Regions from separate parts of the Streptomyces sp. NPDC006012 genome, predicted to be linked through region 1. Evidence: riboswitches for the same ligand, from Rfam matches in the RefSeq annotation. Region 1 holds a riboswitch; each other region holds the start of a gene.
What was found. Region 1 has a riboswitch for cobalamin ahead of metE (5-methyltetrahydropteroyltriglutamate--homocysteine S-methyltransferase). Riboswitches for the same ligand answer to the same signal wherever they lie in the genome.

Region 1 (2,251 bases):
GTTGAAGTCGATGCCGCCGGCCGCCGTGCAGTAGAGGTGGGCGTAGCGCGTCGCGTACATCATGTGCAGGGCCGCCCACGCCATGAAGACCCCGCCGAGCGCGGCCGCCGCGGCGACATGGCCGTCGGCCGACCTGCCGAACGCCAGCAGCAGCACGATGCCGAGCAGCCCGCACAGGGCGGCCACGACCACGACGAGTTCGTCCAGGACCGGACGGAAGTCCTCGCGGCGGATGTTGCGGTGGGTCTCCTCGGCGTCCAGGGGCCACAGCACGATCCAGCCCGCCACCACGAAACACGTCTCCGCCGCCGAGATGCCGGCGAGCAGCCCGAGGGGCAGGTCGGTCGGGAGTCCGACGGCCACGCCGATGACCGCGCCGACGGCCGCCGATCCGAACAGCCGGGAGACCGCCGAGAGCGGCAACCGTGCACCCATGGACCGCAACAGTAGCGTCCGGGGCTCCGCCACGCAGGCAGCCACGGCCGGGCGCCGGGAGGCGCACCCGGGGCGGACGGACGCCGTCCGGCAGTCGTCGGGCAGCGGGGCGGGCCGCCATCCGAATGCCGGACGCGACCGTACGCGGCGGCGGCCCGACCCGTAGGGTGGCCGGTGCAGCTGGTTCGCCCCGTCAGCCGGACGGGATGCGTCGCAAGAGGGAACCCGGTGGGAATCCGGGACTGCCCCGCAGCGGTGAGCGGGAACGACCGCCGTCATACGCACTGGGCCCGAGGTACCGGGCCTGGGAAGCGACGGCCAGTAGGAGTCTCGTACGTGCTTCGTACGGACGAGATGTGCCCGCGAGTCCGAAGACCTGCCCGCTGCCCGCGCGCGACCGCTCGTGCGCGGACATCCCGGTGACCCCGAGGGCGGGTCGGGGACACCTCCGGACACTGTCCGGGGAGTGATGCCAGGCGCAGGGCCGCACGCTGCCACGCGTGCTCGTTCCGTCCGGTCCGGCACCCCTTCGCGCTCTCGCCCCGTCGCCGGGACCTCAGGGAATCGTCTCGCGAAGGAGATCTCCGTGACCACCGAGCCCACCACCGGGGCGGCACGGGCCACCGTGTACGGCTACCCGCGTCAGGGACAGCACCGGGAACTGAAGAAGGCCGTCGAGGGCTACTGGGCCGGCCGCGTCGGCGCCGACGCGCTGCGTGCCACCGCCGCCGGACTGCGCCGGGCCACCTGGCGGCAGCTCGCCGAGGCGGGCATCCACGAAGTGCCCACCGGCGACTTCTCGTACTACGACCACGTCCTGGACACCACGGTCATGGTCGGCGCGGTCCCGGACCGCCACCGGGCCGCCGTCGCGGCGGACGCGTTGGACGGCTACTTCGCCATGGCCCGCGGCACCCAGGATCTGGCGCCGCTGGAGATGACCAAATGGTTCGACACCAACTACCACTACCTCGTACCGGAGTTGGGTCCGGACACCGTGTTCGCGGCGGACTCGGCCAAACAGGTCGCGGAGCTGACGGAGGCCCTGACCCTGGGCCTCGCGGCCCGCCCGGTGCTGGTCGGACCCGTCACCTACCTGCTGCTCGCCAAGCCCGCGCCGGGTGTCGCCGCGGACTTCGATCCGCTGACCCTCCTCGACCGGCTGCTGCCGGTGTACGCGGAGGTCCTGGCCGACCTGCGGGCGGCCGGCGCCACGTGGGTGCAGCTCGACGAGCCCGCCCTCGTCCAGGACCGCACCCCGGCCGAACTCGGTGCCGTCGCACGCGCCTACCGGCACCTCGGCGGTCGCGCCGACCGGCCCAGGCTGCTGGTCGCCTCCTACTTCGACCGGCTCGGCGAGGCCCTGCCCGTGCTGGCCGACGCGCCGGTCGACGGGCTCGCGCTGGACTTCACCGGGGGCGGGGCCGCCCAGCTCGACGCGCTGGCCGCCGTCGGCGGGCTGCCCGGCAGGCGCCTGGTCGCCGGCGTCGTCGACGGCCGCAACATCTGGGTCAACGACCTGGCGAAATCCCTCGCCACGCTCGGCACGCTGCTCGGTCTGGCCGACCGGGTCGACGTGGCGGCCTCCTGTTCCCTGCTGCACGTCCCGCTCGACGCCGCCGCCGAACGGGACATCGAGCCGCAGTTCCTGCGCTGGCTGGCCTTCGCCCGCCAGAAGACCGCGGAGGTCGTCACCCTGGCCCGCGGCCTCGCGCACGGTACGGCGGCTGTCACCGCCGAACTGGCCGCCAATCGTGCCGCCCTGGCCTCCCGGGCGGCCTCGCCCCTCACCCACAGCCCGGCCGTGCGCGCCCGC
Region 2 (2,251 bases), on a different contig from region 1:
TGCCGTAGTCGGGCTGTTCGGGGGCGCCCGCGAGCGCGGAGGTGAGGTGGCCGTCCTTGGCGACCGCCCGGGCGAGGTAGGCGGCGCCGTCGGCCGCGGCCCGTTCGGGGGTGGGCTTGTGGGTGCCGGCGCAGTCCGTGCCGGGCGCCCCGCTCGGCGCGTCGCCCGCTGTGGCCGCCTTCGCGGTGAGGCCCGCGCCCAGCAGGCCGACCACGGCCGCCGCGGTGGCGTCCGCGTTGGCCGCCAACTTGCCCTTCTTGTCCGGCTGGTAGGCGAAGGCGCCGCCGTCGTCGCCGGAGCAGGGCAGGGCAAGAGCGAGCAGCGCGTCGTACGGCGTCCGGCCGTTCTTGACCACTGCCGCGGGCCGCTCACCGGCCGCCGCGAGCGCGCCGATGACGACGCCCGTGGAGTTCGCGTCGCTCGCGCCGCCCGGCGTGTACCCCCAGCCGCCGTCCTTGTTCTGCACCGACTTCAGCCAGGTCACGGCCTTGCCGACGGCGCTGTCGTGGCCGCCGGTCGCGGTCAGGGCCTGAACGGCGGCGGAGGTGCTGTTGGTGTCGACCACCACCTTGGCGTCGCAGGCCCGCCCCGGATCGGCGCGGAACGCGGCGAACGCCCCGTCCGCACACTGCTGTCCGGTCAGCCAGTCCACGGCCTTGGCGGCGGGCGTCACGGACGCGGTGCGCTGGGCGAGCAGCGCCAGCGACTGGCGCCAGACGCCGTCGAACTTCGGATCCGCGTCGCCGTACAGCCCGGACGGGAGGGCCGTCGACGGGGACGGCGAAGGGCTCGCGGCCAGGGCGGGTGACGCGGCGGCGAGCACGCCGACGGTGGCCAGGACCGCTGCACTGCGGCGGACGTTCATGCTCGGCGGGTGCCTCTCTTCGCGGGTCGGTTCGCGAGGAAGCCGGGCAGCACGGGACACCCCGGGCGGCTCGGCCCCGTAAACCTCGACGGTGCCGTGCGCGGGCGGTTGCCGACGCACCTGAGCCGGTCACGTTCCGTTTGGGGCAGTCCGGCTCACCGGGCCTTGACGGCCGGTTCACGGTTGCGGGTCAGCGCCGGAATTGCACCGGCTTCCCCCCGTACGGGTCTGATGACGACCCCATCACTCTACCGGCCCCCCTCCGGACCCCCGAGGGGTGGCCGTGACAGACGGCCGTGCGGCGGGGCGGGCCGGTCACGTGGTGCGGGGAAAGCGGTCCGGGAGAGGGCCGCCGTCGTGCGGTCCCGGTCAGGTGGTCCTGACGTACCTCAGCGGGTCGGTGCCCGGTACCGGTTCGGCCCGGCCCTGCTTCACCAGGCGGCGCAGATGGGCCTCGGCCTCCGCGACGGCGATGTTCCGGGAGGGGTGCGGGATCTGCGGCCAGGGCCGGTTCCACTCCATCCGCTCGGCCAGTTGCCAGGGCGTGAGCGGTTCGACGAGCTGGGTCAGCAGTCCGGCCAGCCGCTCCTCGTGATGCGCGAGCAACTCCTGTACGCGGGCCGGTCCGCCGGTGAACGCGTACTGGTGGGCCGGCAGTACCTCGGCGGGGGCCAGCCGGCCGATGCGCTCCAGGGAGTCGAGGTAGTCGCCGAGCGGGTCGATGGCCTCCGCCCAGTTCTCGGCGCCGTTGCGGCCGGTGGAGTTCGCCTGGGCGGACGGGTCCTCGTACAGGCCGATGTGCGGGGTGATCTTCGGGAGCAGGTGGTCGCCGGAGAACAGGCGGCCGTGTCCCGGCAGCCCGGCGGGGTGCTCCTCCTCCAGGTGCAGACAGACGTGGCCGGGGGTGTGCCCCGGCGTCCAGACGGCGCGCAGCCGGCGGCCGGGCAGGTCCAGGAGGTCGCCGGGGACGATCTCGCGGTCCGGGAGAGCGGGCGGTCGCCGTTGCAGGACGCCGGGTATGCGCAGGACCGCCAGATGTTCCTCCGGGGCACCGGTCGCGGCGAGTTTGGCGCTCATGTAGTCGAGCCAGCGCTCGGGGCGTGCCTCCCGGTTGCGCCGTACCACCGCGGTGTCGGCCGCGTGCATCGCCACCCACGCGCCGGACGCCTCGCGGACCTGGCCGGAGAGCCCGTGGTGGTCGGGGTGGTGGTGGGTGATGACGATCCCGTGGATCTCCGCCACCGAGGTGCCGCAGGCCGACAGTCCGGACACCAGCGTGTCCCACGACGCCGGGTCGTCCCAGCCGGTGTCGACCAGCACCGGGCCCCGGTCGGTGTCCACGACGTACACCAGTGTGTGACCGAGCGGGTTGTCCGGTATGGGCAC
Region 3 (2,251 bases), on a different contig from region 1:
GTCCTTGCCGCCCTGCGCCACCGACTTCGAGTCCTTGGCCCCGGCCGCCGCGGAGGTCCCTGCGCTGTCCTTCCCACCGCCGGACCCACCGCACGCCGTGAGGGACAGCGCGGCCACGAGGGCGCCGGCGACGGCGGCTGCGCCGCGGCGTCGAAGAGACATGGGTGCTCCTGAAGCTGTGATGAAACGTTCAATACTTAGGCGAGGCATACCTTACTATTGGGCTCGGTGGCTTCGGTAGCCGGGGGGTGCGAGAGGTCCTCCACGGCCTGAGGAGGGGGCGGCGGCAGGTGCTCCACGGCCTGAACGGCGGATCGTGGACGCAGCGGGTGCCGTAGGACTGGACCCAGCCCTGCTGGGTGGCGAGGCAGCCCGTCAGCTGGTCGGCGAAATACTGCACCATGTCGTTGCGCTCGGCCTCGCCGTGCACCAGGACGTCCAGGCGCGCCTTCTCCTGGGAGGCGACCACCTCGCCGATCTCCGCCTTGCTGCGTTCGCCGTAGCCGGACGAGTCGATCCGCCCGGCACGCAGGTCGGCGCGGGCGGTGCGCAGTTGCCCGGTCTGCGGGCACGAGCCGATGGTCGTGGTCGGCAGCAGGACGGCAGGGAGCCGGGAGGGTTGCGTCCGGCATCCGGATGGTGAGCCGGCACACGCGGGTGACCGATCGCACCATCTGACCGTACGGCGGACTTGATAGCCTCGGTGGGCCAGTCGAGCCACACCCGAGGCCAGGGAATCCGGTGCGAACCCGGAACTGACGCGCAGCGGTGAGGGGGACGGGCGGGGCACGACGCCACTGGGAGACCGGGAAGGCGCCCCGACCGGACGAACCCGAGTCCGAAGACCTGCTGGCACCTTCGCGCCCCGGCGCGGAGGGACGTCCGTAGGCCAGGCTCCGCGTACGAGCCCCGACTCCAGAGGCATGCCCGTGCTCCGCACCCCCGCCCTTCCCCGTACCCCGGCGCTTCTCCTCGCGTCCGCTCTGCTGTTCACCGCCTGCGGCTCCTCCGGCGACGACGACGCGAAGCCGGAGGAAATCTCAGCCGCCGGCTACCCGGTGACGCTGGACAACTGCGGCCACCAGGTCACCCTGAAGTCGGCGCCGAAGCGGGCCGTCTCCCTCAACCAGGGCACCACGGAGATCCTGCTCTCCCTCGGCCTCGCCGACCGCATGGCCGGTACGGCGACCTGGACCGACCCGGTGATGAAGGGTCTGGAGAAGGCCAACGCGTCCGTGCCGCGCCTCGCGGACAACGCGCCCTCCTTCGAGAAGGCCCTGGACGCCGAACCCGACTTCGTCACCGCCTCGTTCGTCTCCACCCTCGGCAAGGGCGGGGTCGCCACCCGCGAGCAGTTCGAGAAGCTGGGCGTGCCCACCTACGTCTCGCCGTCCGACTGCTCCGCGGGCAAGGACAACGACAGCGGCGGCGACGGATCGCGCAGCGAACCGCTCACCCTCGACGCCGTCTACGGGGAAATACGAAACCTGGCACGTGCGTTCGGCGATGAGAAGCGCGGCGAGAAGCTCGTCGCCTCGCTGAGGAAGCGGGTGAGCACGGCCACCGCCGGACTGCACGCCTCGGACATCTCCCTCATGTACTGGTTCGCCAACTCCCAGTCGCCCTACCTCGCCGGCTGCTGCGGGGCTCCCGGCGCCATCACCCGCGCGGTCGGCGCGAAGAACGCCTTCTCCGACACCCACGACGAATGGCCCCAGATCAACTGGGAGACCGTCGCCGACCGCGACCCCGACGTCATCGTGATCGGCGACCTGACCCGCAGGCAGCAGACCGCGGAGACCGCGAAGGCCAAGATCCGCTTCCTGGAGACCAACCCCGCCACCCGCAATCTGACGGCCGTGAAGAAGAAGCGGTACGTCCCGTTGAGCGGGCAGGCGATGAACCCTTCCATCCGCACGATCGAGGGGATCGAGAACGTCGCCGCCGGTCTGCGTGGCCTCGGGTTCGCCAAGTGAGCGTCCGCTCGCTGCTGTTGACGGGTGGGGGACCGGCCGCGCTGCTGGTGTCGATCGCCGTGGCCGTGACGATCGGCCCCGCCGACATCTCCACCGGTGACGTCTGGGCGTCCGTCGCGGCCCATCTCGGCCTCGGCGACAGCACGTTGGCGCCGCTTCGGGACGGAATCGTGTGGAACCTGCGGATGCCGCGCACGCTGCTGGCCGCCGTGTGCGGGGCCGGACTCGCCGTGTGCGGGGCGGTCATGCAGTCGTTGCTGCGCAACCCGCTCGCC

Region 2: another riboswitch for cobalamin. It lies ahead of ACFYPJ_RS03450 (prenyltransferase/squalene oxidase repeat-containing protein); the one in region 1 lies ahead of metE (5-methyltetrahydropteroyltriglutamate--homocysteine S-methyltransferase).
Region 3: another riboswitch for cobalamin. It lies ahead of ACFYPJ_RS29040 (ABC transporter substrate-binding protein); the one in region 1 lies ahead of metE (5-methyltetrahydropteroyltriglutamate--homocysteine S-methyltransferase).

Annotation. Positions count from the first base shown of each region.
Region 1 is NZ_JBIAIE010000006.1:127,482-129,732, reverse strand. Features, by position in the region: gene ACFYPJ_RS14050 (DUF1345 domain-containing protein) at 1-435, opposite strand, end outside; cobalamin riboswitch at 615-820, shown strand; gene metE (5-methyltetrahydropteroyltriglutamate--homocysteine S-methyltransferase) at 1,022-2,251, shown strand, end outside.
Region 2 is NZ_JBIAIE010000001.1:805,712-807,962, forward strand. Features, by position in the region: gene ACFYPJ_RS03450 (prenyltransferase/squalene oxidase repeat-containing protein) at 1-865, opposite strand, end outside; cobalamin riboswitch at 992-1,123, opposite strand; gene ACFYPJ_RS03455 (MBL fold metallo-hydrolase) at 1,235-2,251, opposite strand, start outside.
Region 3 is NZ_JBIAIE010000021.1:84,942-87,192, reverse strand. Features, by position in the region: gene ACFYPJ_RS29050 (ABC transporter substrate-binding protein) at 1-162, opposite strand, end outside; partial or broken gene ACFYPJ_RS29045 (5-methyltetrahydropteroyltriglutamate--homocysteine S-methyltransferase) at 311-610, opposite strand; cobalamin riboswitch at 693-869, shown strand; gene ACFYPJ_RS29040 (ABC transporter substrate-binding protein) at 924-1,976, shown strand; gene ACFYPJ_RS29035 (FecCD family ABC transporter permease) at 1,973-2,251, shown strand, end outside.